DNA from 3 places in the Neobacillus sp. Fa239 genome. Region 1 is predicted to be linked to each of the others. Evidence: riboswitches for the same ligand, from Rfam matches in the RefSeq annotation. Region 1 holds a riboswitch; each other region holds the start of a gene.

Region 1 (6,873 bases):
TTTTTTCTGCCATAAAAGATGACAAGAATGGCCCCGACCGCAGTTAAAATGGCTGCCGCCATAAAGGCATCATTCATTCCAGAGACAAATGCATGCTGACTGATCAATCCATTCATCATGGAGAGGGCGGCCTGTTTTGAACCAGAAACTCCCATGCCGTGAGCTTGAAATCCTTGTTGTATCTTCGTCAAAAATTGACCGGACGGTGAAGTTGGTGTCACTTGCCATGAAAGCACAGCAGCGGCAATTTTTGACTGGGTGGTCATGTAAGTCGTAAGAATGGCTGTTCCCAATGAGGACGCAACCTGCCGAACGGTGTTGTTCATCGCCGTACCCTGACTCGTCAATTCAAACGGTATGGCATTCATACCGGCTGTCATGAGAGGCATCATAGCCATAGACACTCCTGCACTCCGTAAAATGTATAACCACTGGATTGTGTTTGAACTTGTATCTACCCCCAAATTCGTAAATCCCAGCGTGGCGAGTGTAACGATTACTAGTCCGGTAATACCTAGCGGGCGTGCTCCAATGCGGTCGAATAGTCGTCCGCTGATCGGCATGATAACAGCTGAAGCCAGTGCAGCAGGTGTCATGAAAAGGCCTGTACGTACAGCTGAAAATCCCCGGATATCTTGAAGATAAAGTGGAAGGAAGAAAACACCCACAAACATGGATATCATCACAATTGAAACAATGACAAGACTCATGTTAAACTGATACGATTTGAATACCTGCAATTTGATCATTGGATGCTTTACTTTAAGTTCAACAATCACCAATATGATTAAACAAAGTATACCTACAGAAAGAAAAGACACAACCTCAGTTGAACTCCATCCCTTAGAAGATACTTCGTTAAATCCATACAATAAACTTCCAAAGCCGATAACTGAGAAGATAAAGCCCCAAAAATCAAAATTACCTTTCGCCTCATGTGGAAATTCGTGCATCATAAGGGCACCGAGTATTACTGCTACAATCCCGATTGGGACATTGATGTAAAAAATATACCGCCATGACCAATAATCTACTAAATATCCACTTAGTGCAGGGCCGAATGCGGGAGCCGCCATCATGGCAATTCCGAATATTCCCATCACTGTCCCGCGTCGTTCCGGCGGGTAGATACGGAAAATCATCGACATAGCAACTGGCTGCATCAAGGCGCCGCCAACCGCTTGAACGATTCGAAACAGGATGATGGAATCCAGATTCCATGCAAGCCCGCATAAGGCGGAACCAATGGTGAAGGTGGTTAAGGCAAACAGAAAGAGCTTTTTCGCTCCAAATTTATCCGTCAACCATCCAGAAATAGGAATTAACATACCAAGTACGAGCATGTATCCTGTCACAACCCATTGAATTTCATCCGTACTTGCGTTCAAAGCAGTTTCCATTTTGGGGATCGCTACATTGACGACACTCGTGTCCAAAATCGCCATAAACACACCAAGAATAAGGATGGTCATCTGCAGGGCAGGGTTCTTAATCCGATCGATTTCATACAAGGAGCCAGCCGATTGTTCTACATGTTTTTTTACTGTGTCTGTATCTCTTTCCGTGTCTAGAACAGACTGGTTCAAGCTTTCTTTCGATTGATCGGCAGCATGGTCCTTTTTCAAAACAGGATCAGGTATGGCTGAATCTTCAAGCATTTCTTCCTTATGACTTGATACATCTTGAGAAAGATCCGTCTGAACCTTCGTTTCGCTTATCGTCGGATTCTCCAAATCTTCTTGATTCATTTTTTTCGCTTTTTTTTGTGTCATCAACCTTAAATTGATGAATAGCAACAGCAAAATGCTTAAAATAATATAAATCATGATCAATATTGACATCGTATCACCTACCTGTGAATTCTAACGGTTACGTTCATACCAGGAACGATTTTAACACCTTTAGAATCATCTATGGATATTTTGACAGGAACGACTTGGGTAACTTTTGTATAGTTACCTGTAGTATTTGAACTTGGTAATAAAGAAAACGTTCCAGCTGTTGCTAAGCCGAGTTGTTGGACAGTTCCTTTTAACGTGTCATTTGGGAACGCATCCACATAGATATCAACATCCTGACCAACTGCGATATCATCAATTTTCGTTTCGTCAATATTCGCTGTTACCCATAATTTGTTTAAATCATATGCTTGTGCAAGGGGGGTGCCAGCCGCAACAAAGGAATCTTCAACTGCATTATTTTGGACAATCGTTCCATTCGTTGGAAGAGTCACATTCATATTCACAGGTTTTCCATTGATGTCTGTTGTTGCGATGGTTCCAACTGTAGAATTTTTCGAAAAGGTAGATCCCACATTGCCTTTCCAATCGGTTAATTTCCCGTTTGCCGGAGCGGCAATGGTAACTTGTTGTCCTGCAATTTGGGCATTATCAGTGGTTAGATAATTCACATTTTGATTATAATAGGCATAAGCTCCAAAACCTCCACCGACTAAAATAAGTAAAATAATAATGTTCAATAAAAGTAAACGTTTCGTGCTCATGAACCTTTTCCTCCTCTAATAAGTATTGATAAAAATAACTTTTTGCATACTTAAAGTTGTGAACCCTCCTCGTTTATACCATAAGTATATTTTTTAAACTCGTTGTATAGTATTTTATAGTCATTTTTAATGATTATTCAAGAAGAAAGCATCAATATTTATTTTGTGGTGGATGGTCTATACAGGAACTTGAATAATATGGAATATACTAATCTTTCATAGGAGGATGTGAAAAGATTTTGTTTGACATTTCAAACGAAAGTGTTAACATTATCCATGAAAGTTTATCATTACAATTACATATTTGAAGCAAATCCGCTAGAGGTGCCTTTTTAAAGGGCTGAGATTGAAGTGTTACTTCGGGACTCTATGAACCTGATCTGGGTAATACCAGCGTAGGGAAGTGGAAACGTGAATATTTGGAGAATACATATTTCTTATTCAAATTTTCAACCACTTTCTTATGAAAAGAAAGTGGTTTTTTGTTTTTCACTTTCAATCATCGATAAGCGGAAACGGCGAACTAGGGGGCGGATATGATAACTAGTATAAAAGATAAAGAGTTACATATTATTTCTAATGGCAAAATGCCGATTGAGCAGTTACGTGACATTGTCATCGATATTCACCCCTATATCACAGCGATTCACTTGCGGGAAAAACAAAAAACAGCACGGGAGCTTTTTCAAGCAGTCCAGCTTTTCACTAATGCGAACATACCATTATCGAAGATTATGGTGAATGATCGTGTGGATGTTGCCTTCGTTACCGGGATAAGGGGAGTTCAATTAGCCTTTCATAGTTTAGAAGCACACATGGTAAAAAAACATTTTTCCAAGCTTACGGTAGGGAGTTCTATTCACTCATACGGGGAAGCACAAAAAGCACGGGAGAACGGTGTTGATTATGTGCTTTACGGCCATGTCTTTCCTTCGCAATCAAAACCAGGAAAGGCCCCAAAAGGTCTAGAGGAATTATCAAGGATCGCGAAACTGGATATTCCGGTTATTGCCATTGGCGGCATAACACCTGAGAATGCTAGCCAGGTACTACATGCTGGTGCTAAAGGAATCGCTGTCATGTCAGGAGTTATAGAAGCGCAGGACCCATTATCGGCTGTAAGGTCTTACTATAATGAACTAAAATATGGAGATGGTTTAAGTGAGAAATTCTTATGATGTTGCCATCATTGGAGGAGGAGTTAACGGGTCCTCGATTGCCTACCAGTTATCGAAGGTAGGGAAAAAAGTGATTTTGATTGAAAAGGGATCTGTCGCTTCGCAAGCTTCCAGTGCAGCGGCAGGAATGCTTGCCGCACAGGCGGAGATTGAACAAGACGGTCCACTGTTCCAGCTGGCATTAAAAAGTCAAGCGATGTTTCCTGAGCTCTCAAGTGAATTATTTGAACATACTGGAATCGATATCGAATTTGTTCAAAAAGGGATGTTAAAGATTGCCGAAAATGAAGAACAAGCAAAAGAATTAGAAAGACAAGCTACCTTTCAAAGGAAGTGGGAGCCCCAAATAAAATGGCTGGATTCCAAGGGAATTCGAGAAATGGAGCCGGCTCTCTCCCCAAGTGTGGCGGGAGGGATGTATATCCCCAATGATGGACATGTTCAACCAGCAAAATTAACACAAGCGTTTGCATGTGCTGCTGTCCATTTTGGAGCGGAAATCCGTGAACATACAGAGGTCCTTTCTTTTATTTTTGAAAACGGTCAGGTTAAAGGGGTTAAGACAGAATGTGGCAACATACATAGTGAACAGGTTGTCATTGCCACAGGAGCTTGGGCAGCGAAATTAATCCGTGAATCCGGGATGGACATTCCGATCTACCCTGTTAAAGGAGAATGTTTTTCCGTTCGGACTGAAAAGCCAATTATTACCTCCACCATTTTTTCCGATAAACGTTGTTACTTAGTCCCAAAACGAAATGGTGAAATTTATATTGGAGCCACGATGATTGAAAATACATTTGATCACAAGGTAACCCCAGGGGGAATTGCTGCATTAATCGAGAGAGCAACTAAGATTGTACCTCAAATAAAGGATGCAGCTTGGGAGCGCGTATGGAGTGGAGTTAGACCACAAACAGGCGATGGGATTCCTTACATTGGTGCTCATCCGAGCTGGAGGGGATTGTTCGTTGCGGCAGGCCATTTTCGAAACGGAATTTTATTAAGCCCGATTACGGGTAAGCTCTTCGCTGAGCTAGTACTAGGGAGATTCGGTGATGAAACACTTCTCTCCGCTTTTCAGCTGGCAAGACATAAAGAAACGGTTCGTTAGGGGGTAAAGCATGAAAGTATTGTTAAATGGGGAAAGAGTACAGTTGCCAGAACATGTCGTATTGGTTTCGGATTTACTTAAACATTATGAAATTCACGAAAAGGTTGTTGTAGTGGAAGTAAACGGTGAAATTTTAAATAAATTAGCACACCAAAGTACTAGATTATCAGATAAAGATAAAATCGAAATCGTTCATTTTGTAGGAGGCGGATGATATGTTAAAAATTGGTTCATTATCTTTTCAATCTCGTTTGTTGCTTGGAACGGGCAAGTATCCGAGCTATGAAATCCAAAAAGAAGCAGTGGCAGTTTCCGAGGCAGAAATCCTCACCTTTGCAGTAAGACGAATGAATATTTTTGAAGCCAGCCAGCCGAATTTTTTAGAGCAGCTGGATCCCACTCAATATACATTACTTCCTAACACAGCTGGAGCAAAAACGGCAGCAGAAGCGGTTCGAATCGCAAAATTAGCGAAAGCATCGGGCCTATGCGATATGATTAAAGTGGAAGTCATCGGTTGTGATAAAACCTTGCTTCCAGATCCGATTGAAACTCTAAAGGCCACAGAAGAATTAGTGAAGGAAGGATTTATTGTCCTTCCCTATACATCAGACGATGTTGTTTTAGCGAGAAAGCTTCAAGAAGCTGGCTGTCATGCCATCATGCCAGGCGCCTCGCCAATTGGGTCTGGCCAAGGGATCATCAATCCCGTGAACCTTAGCTTTATTATCGAACAGGCCGTCGTACCTGTTATTGTGGACGCAGGTATCGGTTCACCGGCTGATGCAGCTTTGGCAATGGAATTAGGAGCCGATGGAGTGTTATTAAATACGGCTGTGTCCGCGGCAAAAGATCCGGTCAAAATGGCAAAAGCCATGAAATTGGCGATTGAGGCTGGTCGGCTTGGCTTTGAAGCAGGCCGAATAGAGAAGAAGAGATATGCGACTGCGAGCAGTCCAAAGGAAGGAATGAGTATCGGGTGAGTAATCGGTACTCAAGACAAGAACTGTTTTCACCAATTGGAAAAGCTGGGCAGGAGCGGATTTCCAGTAAACATGTCCTCATCATCGGAGCCGGGGCACTCGGCTCAGGCAGTGCCGAGGCACTTGTCCGCGCTGGAATTGGTAAACTAACGATTGTGGATCGTGATTATGTAGAATGGTCCAATTTGCAGCGGCAGCAGTTATATTCGGAGGAAGATGCGAAAAATCGAATTCCAAAAGTTATCGCGGCGAAAAACCGCTTAACAGCCATTAATTCTTCTGTTCTGATTGAGGCCATTATTGCAGATGCCTCCGTTGCTGAGCTGGAGGACTGGGCCCAAAATGTTGATCTTATCATCGATGCCACGGATAATTTTGAAACAAGAATGATCATTAATGATGTATCACAAAAGTACGGTGTCCCGTGGATCTATGGAGCCTGCGTTGGGAGTTACGGAATAACCTACACGATTATTCCTGAAAAAACGCCATGCCTTACATGTTTATTAGAATCTGTGCCGCTGGGAGGATTGACTTGTGATACAGCTGGAATTATAAGTCCAGCTGTTAATATGGTTGTTTCGTATCAAATCAGTGAAGCATTGAAAATTTTGGTCGGAGATTGGGATTCCTTGCGAAACAAACTTGTTTCATTTGATCTATGGAAAAATCAATTTAGTGCCATACAGGCAGATAAATTGAAAAACAAGGAGTGTCCTTCTTGCGGAGAAAATCGATCCTATCCTTATTTATCATTTGAAACTCAAACAAAAACAGCTGTTCTTTGCGGTAGGGACTCTGTTCAAATTCGACCTTCGATTCCAACCGTTCGTGATTTGGAAGCATTAGAGAAACTATTGGCAAAACTTGGGGGAGAGATACAGCGAAATCCTTACCTTTTATCTTATACGCTGAATCCTCATAGATTAGTTGTTTTTAAGGACGGCAGGGTTTTAGTCCACGGAACGAAGGATATTTCTGAGGCAAAGGCATTGTATCATCGTTATTTGGGGTAATTAGATGGATGGTATTATCTTTTCAAATCTGTAATCTAATAGGTCACGACGTAGGAGGAGTCTACGTGCTCAAAAGGTG
Region 2 (6,873 bases), 470 kb from region 1:
TGAGATAATATCTCGCTTACATAATTAATCCTTAATTGGTAAAAATCTTTAATACCAACATAAAAAGGGGTAATATAAATGTTTTCATCTACCAGAAAGAAGCTCGATACAATTATAAAGATGGGTATTGGAGCTGGATTGCTTACAACTATTTTCACTGGCTCTCTTTTTATATTTGCTATTTCAATCATTCGTAAAATTAATAAGATAAACCAAAAGCTTGGGAATTAGTCCTTGCTTTTTTAGTTCGCCTTATTCTTCAAACACGCATTTAAACGTTTTGTTTTCTTCCACAAAACTGCAACCGTTAGTGGAACAAGAAAAGCGATTGCTCCTATTGAACAATCGCACGTTGAAGAAAACTCAAACATTCTACGGCGTTTTTATACGGTTTTTATACAGTGGTAAAACCAAATTCTCAAAATTGGCTTACAATCGTAATTAGTGAACTTTCCATTATCGAGTATCTCTTTTTCCCTACTCAGTAACAATGACTAGGATTATCTTCTAAATAAAAGACATCACTGCCATCCCATCGAGATTTATCCACCTTCAAATGCTTTCCATCCCACAATGACCACCGCAGCGATCATTGTCGTAAATCGATCTTTCACTCAAGCACCAGAAAGTTTAACAAGAAAAGCGTTCTATAAATGAAATAACCACTTAACTTCTAACTTTTTGAGGGGTACAAACAACATTAATATTTCTTTACCTCTTTTACAATAGTTCGTTCCACTAATAATTGATAAATATAAATAACGATTGCTGTTACAACTGACAATATGTAAAAATGTTTTGGTCGCATTTTCTTGAACTCGAATACTCCAACTTTAGCGGAAAATTTTGCGATAGGGAATGCAAGGAGATAATCTAGTACAGCATTTAATGTTATGTACTCACTGTATCTTTAACAATTGCTTTCAATTGTGCTGAAGGAACCATTGAACTCTCTTCGTTTGCTGCTGCTGAAATTCTTTTTAACCTTTTCAAGTTAATTAGCGGACCAGCGACACACATCAGAACTAGCACTCCCAATGTTACATTTATCCATGCTACCTTCCATCCCCAAGTAGTGATTACCAAGTACAATCCTGGTATTAAAACAAACAACACTGTAATGGGTAGAAATTCATCCAACTTTACTCCCTTTTTTGCTAAAGCTTGTAACTGTTTTGTCTCATTGCAACGAAGCATATTAATCCTGGTTTTCCACAGTATAGCCTACTGAAACAAACATGGCTATCGCTCCTAAAATATGTACCGCCAAAGCTACTTTGTACAACATTGTTGAATACCCCCATCGTTTTCTTTAGTGCGTAACGTAAACATTTTACTCAAGAGAATTACCTTTAAAGATAGAAAATGGATAATATAAATTTATTAAATTTAGAAAATTTTTGATTGCCCTTCGTTATTTATATCATCTTAGTATTGTGGTATTTAACGACATACCTATCCGCCCCATAAATCTGAACACTAGTACAAAAATAAAAGCTGCCGATTTGGCAACTTTGCTCTTCAATTACATACATACTGTCAATAACTGGATGTTTCTTCCTATGTTTTGTGTGTGAACTGTTTCCATTTTTAAGGAAATTTCTTAGGATTAAAAACCTATTTTAAATTTATCTCTTTCAAAATATTGGACACTATGTTATTATCAACCTTAAAGTTTCATAAATAGTTCCACAAGCTCTACTGGGGGGGTCCGATGGCTCGGACTGAGAAAAGAATGCGTAAAATTCTTTGACCCTTTGAACCTGATCTGGATTATACCAGCGTAGGGAAGTAGTTTCGAGGCGTCATCGTTTTATTGGGTACGCGCCACTACTTTTTGACGATTAATCAGGTTCTGTGCAAACAGAACCTTTTTTTATTGTCTTTTATTACTTGATTGACCCTAAAGGTTACTGGTAATGAACTATGCTGTAACTTCTAGATCGCAAAATTAATCTATTTTTAGGAGGAAGTTACATGCAAAAACAAGCACATGTAAACATTGAGTTGAAATCGCAATTTACCGGAAGTAAAAAAGTCTATGTCGAGGGCTCAAGACCAGATATTAAAGTCCCAATGAGAGAAATTGAGTTAAGCAGAACAGTTACTTCCTTTGGGGAGGAAGAAAATGCCCCTATTCGTGTTTACGATACGAGTGGACCATACACAGACTCGAATTACAATATAGATGTTAGAAAAGGGCTTCCTGCTTTACGCAAGAAATGGATTCTCGAACGTAATGATGTTGAGGTGTATGAAGGAAGAGAAATAAAACCTATAGATAATGGATACCTTGAAGGTGATGAGCGTGCCAATCTTGAATGGTTTCCTTCTAGTGACAAAACGACTCTTCGTGCAAAAGAAGGGCAAAATGTCACACAAATGCATTACGCTAAAAAAGGGATCATTACTCCTGAAATGGAGTTCATAGCAATTCGTGAAAATGTAGATCCAGCCTTTGTTCGTGACGAAGTTGCTCGTGGAAGAGCGATTATACCGTCCAATATTAATCATCCTGAGAGCGAACCCATGATTATCGGACGTAATTTTCATGTGAAAATCAATGCGAACATTGGTAATTCTGCTGTCACATCTTCCATTGAACAAGAAGTTGAAAAAATGACATGGGCGACTCGATGGGGTGCCGATAACATTATGGATCTATCAACAGGGAAAAATATTCATACGACTAGGGAATGGATTGTTAGAAACTCCCCTGTTCCAGTTGGAACAGTACCAATTTATCAAGCTCTTGAAAAAGTGAACGGAATTGCCGAGAATCTAACATGGGAAGTTTATCGTGATACATTAATTGAACAAGCGGAACAAGGCGTCGATTACTTTACTATTCACGCTGGTGTGTTATTACGGTATATCCCTTTAACAGCTAAAAGGACAACAGGGATTGTATCCCGTGGCGGTTCTATTATGGCTCAGTGGTGTTTAGCTCATCATCAAGAAAATTTCCTCTATACTCATTTTGAAGAAATTTGTGAAATTCTGAAACAATATGATATTTCCGTTTCGCTTGGCGATGGATTACGTCCAGGCAGCATTGCCGATGCCAATGATGAAGCACAATTTGCTGAGCTCGAAACCCTAGGCGAATTAACAAAAATTGCCTGGGAGCATGATGTTCAAGTGATGATAGAAGGTCCAGGTCATGTACCGATGCACATGATTAAAGAAAACGTGGATAAGCAAATGGAAATTTGTAAAGAAGCTCCTTTTTATACTTTAGGACCTTTAACTACAGATATTGCTCCAGGATATGACCATATTACATCTGCTATTGGCGCTGCAATGATCGGGTGGTTTGGAACAGCTATGCTTTGCTACGTAACACCAAAAGAACACCTAGGCTTACCAAATAAAGACGATGTCCGTGATGGTGTAATTGCCTATAAAATTGCCGCCCATGCTGCTGATTTGGCTAAAGGTCACCCAGGTGCTCAAATTAGAGATAATGCGTTATCAAAAGCACGCTTCGAATTCAGATGGGAAGACCAATTTAATCTATCATTGGATCCGGAACGGGCAAGGGAATACCATGATGAAACCCTTCCAGCAGAAGGGGCAAAAACAGCTCATTTTTGCTCCATGTGTGGTCCGAAATTTTGTTCGATGAGAATTTCTCATGACATTCGGGGGATGGCGAATGGAGAAACATTGAGTGATGAATTAGACATCGAGGAGGGCATGAAGAAAAAAGCAGAGGAATTTGTCCACGATGGATCAAACATTTATCGATAATTTCAGCCACAACGAGATAAAGAATTTAAAGGAAGAAGTAGAAATTCTCCAGCAAAAGATCCATCATTTGCAAGAGATCATCCAATACATCCAGTATCATTGTAAACATATATTCTTGGAAACCTCGGGTATGAGGGAATGCAAGAAGTGTGGTTTCGCTGAGAGTACCTATTATTGATTTAGCACCAAAGTTAGATGAATCTTGTTGAGTAAATATGATAGGCAGCCTGTCGAAACAGGCTGCCTATCTTATTAATGGGTACAAATCTGTAAAATTATTCCGCTTCCCCAACGACTGAAAAACGTTCATTTTTATGTTGTGGATTTTCGATTTCATCTAAAACAGCGATTGCGTAATCGGCATAGCTGATATAGCTTTCACTTTTCGAATTAAGGATTAATTGGTCTTTCCCCTTTTGGTAAGAACCTGTTCGTTTACCTTCTGGATTAAAGAACGCTGCTGGGCTAATATAAGTCCATTGAATTCCTTTTGTGTCTTGTAGCTCTTTAAGGTTTTTCATCATGTTTGAAGCAGTAGGAAAATAGGCTGCAGGGAAATCTGGAGTCTCTAGTAATCGCACAGTTTTTGCCTCATCTACAAATAAGCTTCCTGCTCCGCCAACAACGATTAATCTTGTCTGTGGAGCACCTTTAAGTGCTTCGATTAATACTTTGCCAGCTTCTACATGCTGATGTTCTTGTCCTCGTGCATTAAATGCATTTACTACTACATCAAAATATTTTATATCTTCTGAATTTAAATCAAAAATATTTTTTTCCAGAACAGCAACTTGTTCATTTTGAACCTTTGATGCATCTCTGACAATTGCAGTAACTTCATGACCTCTTTCTACAGCTTCTTTTAAAATAAGGCTTCCTGCCTTACCACTGGCACCAATAATACCGATTTTCATTTATAGTCCTCCTATATCATTCGTATAGATGTAACAATTGCTATTACATGTAACTATTTTAATTACAGGTAGGAACTTTGTCAATACACTAGAAGAATCCTTTTCTATTTTCTCTCTTTTTTTAGTTATACAATTTGTAATTAATGAGTAAAATGACAGGTGCACTTCTCGTATCCGAGAGTGCACCTAATTTCCAAACGCTTTCGAAATTCCTTCACCAATTCCATTTGATCCACCAGTAATAATGCAGCGTCATTATGACAGATTACTCCGTGCTTGTTCAGGGTGCTCAAATTGAATAAAGTTCAAGTGTTTCATTCGGTTTATGACAGATAATACTTCATTAATTCTAGGTAATTCAAGCCATCTTTCGAAACCAGGAAAAAAGGAAGAAAATACAACATCCACTCCTTCTCTCTCCATTTCTTCGAGAGCTTTTTTGATCTTTTCATGAAGAAAGATGTGGCGATCCTGATTACTTATAGCGATTTTTCGAATTAAAAAGGCAATAGCTGCAAGCTGGGCGTGTGATGTGATATTGTAAAGCCCTCTGATATCAATTTGTTCATCACCAATCATCATGTATCCCATGGTTGAAACCATCAGCTTTTCTGTACCACTGCCCTGTGGATAGCTCGAAAAGTGATCGGTTGTTATTTTTCTATCTATCTCCCATTTTGTAAGGGGGATACGTTCTTGTTGTTTGTCGTGTTCACATAAATTTTTTGCTTCCTGGGTTACGTTTTTTGGCACAAAATTGTCCATCAGGATGACTTGATCGGCAACGGATAAAAATTCACCGCTCCCTCCAATAACAAGAACGGAAGATACGCCAACAGCCTCATAAAGCTCCCTGACACGTTCCGTAAAAGGGGTAATGGGTTCATGCTTGATTAATGAACGCATTTTGATGTCTTGAATCATAAAATTGGTCGCACTTCTGTCTTCATCAATTAGAAGAAGCTTACACCCATAGTTGATTGCCTCCATAATATTTGCGGCTTGAGATGTGGAACCTGAGGCGTAGTCAGTTGAAAACTGTTCAGCCGAACGATTGGGTATCCATTTTATGAAAGGCGTAATATTGATATTTTTTATGGAACGGCCTTCTTCTGCAGATATTTCCATTGCACTTTGATCTGTAATCACAAATTCTCGTCCGTCTCCTATGATGTGATTGTAAATCCCCGCATTTAGTGCATCCAGCATTGTGCTTTTACCCGAATAACCACCGCCGGTGATGACCGTCACACCATGTTTTATTCCCATTCCTCGTACACCACAAATTTCAACTTCTACATCTTCCGGGGATGTAAAAGGCAAGGCATCCTTTAGTGGCCCGCTGTTGTCTTTATTTCTTGGCAAAATGGTGCCATTCGCAATAAACGCACAATAACCACTTGATTTCAGCCATTCGCGAATCATATTTTGTCTTTTTACCAATTCATAGGCAGCATTTAATCTGGTGAGATCAAACTTGGCAATTAACTCCTCCACTTTTTTGGGAAGCATTTTGCAGAGCATGCGCATAGCTTTATCATTATTCTTGAATGGAAGTTGAACTGTAATCATTAAGCAAAGATACCATTTTTTCGAGGTGACTTCGACAAAGGATGCATTACGTTGCAACACCACATTGGTTGGACGAAAACAATAAAAAGCACCATTTTCTTTATCAGAACGTGACCGGTTATAAATCAATTCATTTAATGCCTCAATATGATCAACCCATTCTCTTAATGCAAAATCTGAGAGAACAACTTGATTCATATTTTCATCTAAGCCGAGACGGTCAAACGGTATTTTTATGGTGATACATGGCTTATCTTGAGTGAGTTTATGTGTCCGTTCAAGTAAAAAGGCAACATCATTATTCCAATAGATTGGGTCTTCATAAATCATACTGTAAGATGATTGTCCGGATTGTAATGAGCGAAAATATTGAGCGAGTCTTTTAATAAAACATCATCCTTTCATATTTGAAATGCGGTGAATGACGGGTAACGATATCTCAAGAAGGGGGTCCCTTATCCTTTGGAACAAGGTATCGTCGAAATGGATGGACCCCTAATCTCCAGGTATGAGCCTGCCCAAACATCAAGCGGCACTGCTTGAAATTTTCTTCTAAGTAATTCCAGTTCAATACATATTCCCCCTAATTGAGTTCAGATCAATTTGTAAGACGTACGATTAAATCCTAACCAAT
Region 3 (6,873 bases), 110 kb from region 1:
GTAGTTGGCGTGGAGCCAGCCTTGTTACGGCCACCATATGGTGCGGTGAATGATACCGTGATCTCCACTGGCGTTCAAAATGGCTACAAGGAGATATTATGGTCCATCGATACGCTCGATTGGTCGCAAAAAGAAAGCAGCAATATCGTAAACAATGTTTTGAAAAACATCCGATACGGCGATATCATTCTCATGCATTCTAACGAAGATAAAACAGAAACGGCAAAAGCATTGCCTCAGATTATCGAAGGCTTAAAGCAAAGAGGATTTGAAATTGTCAGTCTGCAAACCATGCTGAACGTTAAACCGTATAAATAACAAAAGAGGCTGTCACGCAGCCTCTTTAAATTTGATAAAATGATTTCGTATTTTCCAGCAAAATCTGCGCTATTTCCTCCTGAGCCATATTCTTGATTAGTGATATTCGCTCTATGGAATACTCCATCATCTTTGGATGTGTCATTTGCCCAAGAAACGGCCCTTCAAACGGCCACGGTCCATCCGTTTCAATCATCAACTTATTAATTGGGTATCTCTTCACTAAACATTGAATTTCTTCTTCATATACAACATCAGGTGTTATGGAAACATAATAGCCGTTTTCGATCATTCTTGTGATCGTTCTGTCATCGCCCTTAAACCAGTGAAAATGAGCCTTTGTGATGGAGTGCTTTTCTAAAAGATCACATACAGACGGGGCATCGTCATAAACTGCATGAAGGACAATTGGAAGCTCCCATCTTTTTGCCAATTGGATAAAAGACGCCAACAAATCAAGATAGGCACCAAAATCCCGATTTGAGACCTTCCCTTCCAGTCTACTGTAATAAGGGAGTCCTACCTCTCCAATGGCAACCATTTCAAATCGGTGTTCTTCCAGCCATTTAAACAGCTTTTGTCGTTCTGCTTCGGAGGGTAATCGCTGCTCTGGATGATATCCAAACGCTGGCTTCACCAAAGAATACTTTTTTGATAATAAAAGATTCCTTTTTGACGATTCAAGATCAAATGAAACGGAAACGAGCCCCTCTACTTGAGGAGAAGTCATCAGGATCTTTTCGATTTCTTCGTCTCTATAGTGGTCCAAATGAATATGGGCATCAATCATTTTCATTCTTTTATCTCCCCGGATCCAACCAATGCATAATGCACACGTCGTTTCCACTCCAGAAACTCATCATCCAGTAAAATCCTTTCCTTTCTTGGCCGTGGAAACGGGATCGTAAACTCTCCGGCCACTTTTGCCGGTTTTGCTGAAAGAACAATTATCCGGTCTGATAAAAATAACGCCTCTTCAATATTATGGGTGATAAAGAGAACCGTCCGTTTATGAGCCTCCCACACGGTTAAAAGCCATTTCTGCATCTCCAAACGGGTCAGTTCATCCAAAGCCGAAAAGGGTTCGTCAAGACAAATCACCGGTTGCGGGCTTAACAGAGCTCGGATAAAAGCAGCACGCTGTTTCATTCCCCCTGATAATTCATGAGGATAGGCTTTTTCGTAATCAGCCAGACCTGCGACTTCAAGCATTCCCCTTGCCTTTTCCTTTTCTTTTTTCCCCTTAAGTTCCTGGCCAAGCAAGACATTCTCCAGGATGGTTCTCCACGGAAAAAGTGATGGTGTCTGGGGCATATAGCTGATAAAGCCTCGTTTTCCATTAATGACTTTATTTTCGAGGATGATCTCTCCGTTGTCAGGGGAAAGAATTCCGCCAATTGTGTTAAAAATGGTACTTTTACCGCTTCCAGATGGCCCAATGATGGAAACAAATTCATCTTTTTCGATGGAGAAATTCATTTCCTTAAGGACTTCATTTGGACCGAAACGTTTCGAGACATCCTTCACAATGAGATGATTCACTTTCCTTCATTCTCCTTCACATGCCAGCGGACAACCCGCCGCTCAATCAGAATAATCACCAAAAAGAATAACAGGCTTAACAGCATGATCGCAAAAATGGCGACAAACACGCGGTCCGTACGAAAGGATGACGATGCAAGCGTCATGTAAACACCGATTCCTTCCTTCGCTCCCAGCCATTCTGAAATCACAGCCCCCATAATACTGTAGGTAGCCGAGATTTTTAAGCCTGAAAAAATCGACGGCAGCGCAAAAGGAAACTCCAATTTCCAAAACAGCTGCTGCTTTGAAGCCCCTGCCATCCTCATATAATGCTTTAATTCAGCCGGAGTCTGTTTAAACCCGTCCAGCGCTGCAACCGTGATTGGAAAAAAGCAGACTAAAGTGATGACAATCATTTTCGGCAATAAGCCAAAGCCAAACCAAATAACCAACAGCGGTGCCAGAACAATAATCGGTATATTTTGCGATAAAATCAGCAATGGATAAAAAGAATCTCTTAAGAACGGGATCAAGTAGAGCAGGACAGCAACCACCAAGCCAATGACAGCACCAATCACAAAACCAAGTAGGGAAATATTGATTGACGAGATCAAATTTGGATAAAAGTTGGGCCAATCGGTGAAAGCCTCCCTAAAAATCTTCGTCGGGGCCGGCAATAGCCATTCCTCAATATGTCCAAGCCTCACAACGATTTCCCAAATCACGAACAAAAGGAGGAGAACCGCGATTGGTCTCCACCCTTTAGCAATTTGTTTCTTCATTATCTATATTTCTCCGTTAATTGGTTCATCGTAATACCTTCCGGCTGATACAGGATTTTCACTTGTGAAATAACATTTTTGCTGCCGATTTCAATCATCCGTTCATTCATTTTTGCAATGACCACAAATAACTGCTGCAGTTCGCCCTCCATGGTCGTTTCTAATGGATGGACTTCATATTTTACCCCCGATTCATGAATGATGCGAATCGCTTCATCGACGTATGGAATGACATCCTCGCCATTTTTCGTTTTCGGCAATATTTGAATACTAACCAATGAATTAGCCATCATAATTCTCCTCCTATTTTGGTAAATACTCATTCGTAAATGCTTTATTGGCATCGAGCTTTTTATCTAAAAGTTTGTTGTCATACATCCAAGTGGCATAATTATTCCAAACACTTTCCTTTTGAATTCCCCATTGTTTTGCGTCGTCCTGATATTTAGGTGATAACCACTTTTGGCTGGCTTTTACAAGCTTTGGATCTAAATCCGGCGCTGCTTTGATGAGAATATCTGCTGCTTGGTCCGGATTTTTGATCGCATAATTATAGCCTTCAGAAGCTGCTTTTAAGAAAGCCTTTACCGTGTCAGGGTTTTGTGCGATCATTTTTTCACTTGTTTCTAAGACAGGTGTGTAATAATCAAGCTTCTTCGAATAATCCGTTAAGTAAACCATGTTAATTTTTTGATTTCGTAAACCTGCTTCAACCCCATCCCAGCCGTAATAAATCCAGGCAAAGTCGACGTCTCTTTTAACGGCTGTAAAGAAGTCCGTATCACCGATATTGACAATCTTTACCTTGTTTGCATCGGCATGTACTTTATTCATTAACGAAGTGATAACCGATTTTTCAATTGGTGAGCCCCAGCCGCCATAGGTTTTACCTGCGAAATCCTTCGGTGTTTTAATATTTTTAGCAACAGGTGAAGCAAATCCGGAAGTATTATGCTGAATGACAGCAGCAATCGAAACGAGCGGTACACCTTGAATACGTGCTTCAGTAATCGCCTCTTGATATCCGACACCAAAATCCGCTTTTCCGGAGGCCACGAGCTGGTCTGCGCCGGTTTTTCCCGGTTGAATAATATCCACATCCAACCCTTGATCTTTAAAATAACCCTTTGCTTTTGCCACATATAGACCGGTATGATTGGTGTTAGGTGTCCAATCAAGGACAACCGTAATCTTTTTCAATTTATTGCTATCCTTAGCTTGATTTGTTCCTTTATTATTGCTGCAGCCAGCAATTAAAAAAACGGTAAGTAAAACGAAAAACCACTTCTTCATTTTTAAATCCCCCATATGTATTTTTCAATTGAAATTGAATTAGAATCTGGTTGATTGCATTATAGAACAAAACTTTGACAACAACAAATAAGCACTCAGGCTCGAACCATGAGTGCATATCAACAAACAATTAATTGTTTAAGAATATGTTCCCTCCGCCGGTATCAACCAGATCAGGTTCTAAGGGTCATTGTCTTTTGCGGACAAACTCTCAACCGGCTATACCGGTCCCCCTACATTTCACTGTATTCATTTCAATTACCATTCCCATTATAACAAAAATGGTTCATATTACTAGCCTTATCTCATTTTTTCATTAATTTTTGGATTGTTACTAAAACCTCGTCGAGTACCTCAAAATCACCTTCTTGGATTCTTTCGACTACACAGCTTTTCAGATGGCCCTCTAGAAGGATTTTAGCCACGCTATTTAGCGCCGATTGCGTAGCCGAGATTTGCGTGATCACATCATCACAATATGTATCTTTTTCAATAAGCCCTTTAATCCCCCGGATTTGACCTTCGATGCGGTTTAATCTTGTGATCAGGTTACTTTTGGTTTTATCTGAATGGTGGCTTTTTCGGTGGCTTCCTTCCGCGTCACAGCAGGTCTCCTCGTCTAAATCCTTCATGTTCTCATGTTCAAAAGACATTCCATCGCCTCCCCTTTATCAATCGATTATAACATACCAGGGTATGGTAACGCGAATGAACTCAACACAAAGGGTCTGACTTCAGTTTCATGTCAGACCCTTTTGGTTATTTGCTTGTTATGCCAAAACTTTTTTCCATGAATGATTCAAGCAGTGGCAGGTTGAGACTGATCTCTTGTTTTGCTTCCTCCGCTAGTTTGAGGGCAGAGATTTCCTGATGAAGTCGTTCCATCTTCCTGTCTAAATGGGCTGCCATTGACGCTGTTTCTTTTAATTCGGCTGACATATGGGATGGAATTTCCTTATTGTATTTATAGAAAATTTTATGCTCAAGGCTTGCCCAAAAATCCATCGCAATGGTCCGAATTTGCACTTCCACATAGGTTAATTCCTCGTGGTCAGACATAAAAATAGGAATTTCTAAAATCATATGCAAGCTTTGATAACCATTTGGTTTTGGATTTTCGATATAATCTTTATATTCGATGACTTTAATATCCTTTTGGCTCGCAATCATTTTACTGATTTCATAAATATCTGAACGGAACGAGCAGGTGATGCGAATTCCTGCAATATCCTTAATATTTTCTTTGATCGCTTCTAATGAAAAGTCGCACCCTTTCCGATACACCTTCTTCAAAATACTCTCAGGTGCTTTAATCCGTGATTTCACATGCTCGATGGGATTATAGTCATGAATAAAATTAAACTCATCTTTTAAAATATTAATCTTTGTATTCATTTCATCTAACGCAAACTTATATGCCATCATGAACCTTGTCAGCTCAACCTTAAGCATTTTTAACTCTTTCATGTTAAGGATTTGTTCGATTTCCACAGAAAAAACTTCCTCTCTCCATTTACTCGATGCCTTTAAATTATGTTGTTGGATCGTATCTCGCTCTTATCATACCATAGGTACTAAAATTGGAACTAATGTTCATGTTTTTCCATTGACATGACTAGGGCCTTCGGTTCATACTTGAACTACTTTTTCGTCTAATAATCGGCTTATTTTTTTAATTTAGGCACCTTTCCTAAATTTTCTTCATAAAATTAATTATTACAATACTTTTGCCTAGCTTTAACTGTTACCCATCCTTTATAATATCACCATACTACTTTGGAAGGTGTGAATAATTTGGCAACCAATTCTGATTCAAAAAAAATTGATGTAAATTCAACCATCTCCTTAAAAGGAATCGTAAAAGCCATTTTTAACGATACTGTTCATGTACAAATTGGTGGAAAGATTATTACCTTACCAATTGGAGATTTTCTGCTGGAAAAATCAATAAATTAATGATTTTTAGAGTCATAGATTTGCAATCGTAAATAAACCCATCACTTTTTAAGTGATGGGCCTTTTTATTTCTATTAAACTAGGTTGTTGATTTACGCTGCGGGCGCTCGCTTTCCGCGGGGAGGTCCGGGAGCCTCCTCGGCGCTTTAGGCGCCTGCGGGGTCTCCCGTGACCTCTATATCCCGCAGGAGTCGAGCGCCCTCCGCTCCAATCAACAGTTATAAAAAATCATTATTCTCCTTTAACACATCAATTTCTGATTCCGTTTTTTGGTAGCAAAAGCATGTGACGATATGATCATTCACCATGCCGACGGCCTCCATAAATGCATAACAAATCGTGGAACCGACAAATTTAAAGCCGCGCTTTTTTAAATCCTTACTTAATTGATCACTTATTTCCGATGTTGCCGGAACATCCTTTAATTCATGGAAATGATTCTGGATCGGCTTTCCACCCACAAAGGACCAAATATACTGACTAAAGGAACCAAATTCCTCCTGAACTTTCAGAAACGCGTGGGCATTTGTCACCACGGCGTTGATTTTTAATTTATTCCGGACAATTCCTTCATTATGTAATAGCTCTTCGATTTTCTTTTCATCGTACCGGATAATTTTTTCAGGATCAAAGTTATCAAAGGCACTGCGGTAATTCTCCCGTTTTTTTAGGATTGTATACCAGCTAAGCCCGGCCTGTGCCCCTTCCAGATTTAAGTACTCAAAAAGCAAACGGTCATCATAAACGGGTACCCCCCATTCCTGATCGTGGTAATGAATATATAGTGGATCTTGATTCACCCAGCCGCATCGATTCATTTTATTGTCTTCTCCTTTCTTTTAGACATGCCCAGAAACATCTTACTACATTTATTACATGAATTGAAATTTTATCTAAAAAGTCTAAAAACTTAAAATAATGATTCATTTCTGTTTCTTTTTATGCTAAGGTAAAATCATTAAAGGATTTCATGCATCATGAAGATTTTTTGAAGTATTTA

What was found. Region 1 has a riboswitch for thiamine pyrophosphate ahead of tenI (thiazole tautomerase TenI). Riboswitches for the same ligand answer to the same signal wherever they lie in the genome.
Region 2: another riboswitch for thiamine pyrophosphate. It lies ahead of thiC (phosphomethylpyrimidine synthase ThiC); the one in region 1 lies ahead of tenI (thiazole tautomerase TenI).
Region 3: another riboswitch for thiamine pyrophosphate. It lies ahead of ACZ5XR_RS10005 (ABC transporter substrate-binding protein); the one in region 1 lies ahead of tenI (thiazole tautomerase TenI).

What each region holds. Positions count from the first base shown of each region.
Region 1 covers NZ_AP041611.1:2,210,631-2,217,503, forward strand. Annotated here, with positions in the region: gene ACZ5XR_RS10535 (DHA2 family efflux MFS transporter permease subunit) at 1-1,841, opposite strand, end outside; gene ACZ5XR_RS10540 (HlyD family secretion protein) at 1,850-2,503, opposite strand; TPP riboswitch at 2,814-2,922, shown strand; gene tenI (thiazole tautomerase TenI) at 3,040-3,681, shown strand; gene thiO (glycine oxidase ThiO) at 3,665-4,795, shown strand; gene thiS (sulfur carrier protein ThiS) at 4,806-5,009, shown strand; gene ACZ5XR_RS10560 (thiazole synthase) at 5,011-5,778, shown strand; gene ACZ5XR_RS10565 (thiazole biosynthesis adenylyltransferase ThiF) at 5,775-6,794, shown strand.
Region 2 covers NZ_AP041611.1:2,679,315-2,686,187, reverse strand. Annotated here, with positions in the region: gene ACZ5XR_RS12895 (hypothetical protein) at 79-231, shown strand; gene ACZ5XR_RS12890 (hypothetical protein) at 892-1,140, opposite strand; TPP riboswitch at 1,694-1,807, shown strand; gene thiC (phosphomethylpyrimidine synthase ThiC) at 1,978-3,753, shown strand; gene ACZ5XR_RS12880 (NAD(P)-dependent oxidoreductase) at 4,029-4,667, opposite strand; gene ACZ5XR_RS12875 (P-loop domain-containing protein) at 4,923-6,569, opposite strand.
Region 3 covers NZ_AP041611.1:2,097,620-2,104,492, reverse strand. Annotated here, with positions in the region: gene ACZ5XR_RS10030 (DUF4309 domain-containing protein) at 1-318, shown strand, start outside; gene ACZ5XR_RS10025 (TatD family hydrolase) at 344-1,114, opposite strand; gene ACZ5XR_RS10020 (ABC transporter ATP-binding protein) at 1,111-1,860, opposite strand; gene ACZ5XR_RS10015 (ABC transporter permease) at 1,857-2,624, opposite strand; gene ACZ5XR_RS10010 (thiamine-binding protein) at 2,624-2,914, opposite strand; gene ACZ5XR_RS10005 (ABC transporter substrate-binding protein) at 2,928-3,917, opposite strand; TPP riboswitch at 4,051-4,162, opposite strand; gene ACZ5XR_RS10000 (metal-sensitive transcriptional regulator) at 4,223-4,570, opposite strand; gene ACZ5XR_RS09995 (GTP pyrophosphokinase) at 4,677-5,384, opposite strand; gene ACZ5XR_RS09990 (hypothetical protein) at 5,712-5,873, shown strand; gene ACZ5XR_RS09985 (DNA-3-methyladenine glycosylase I) at 6,092-6,691, opposite strand.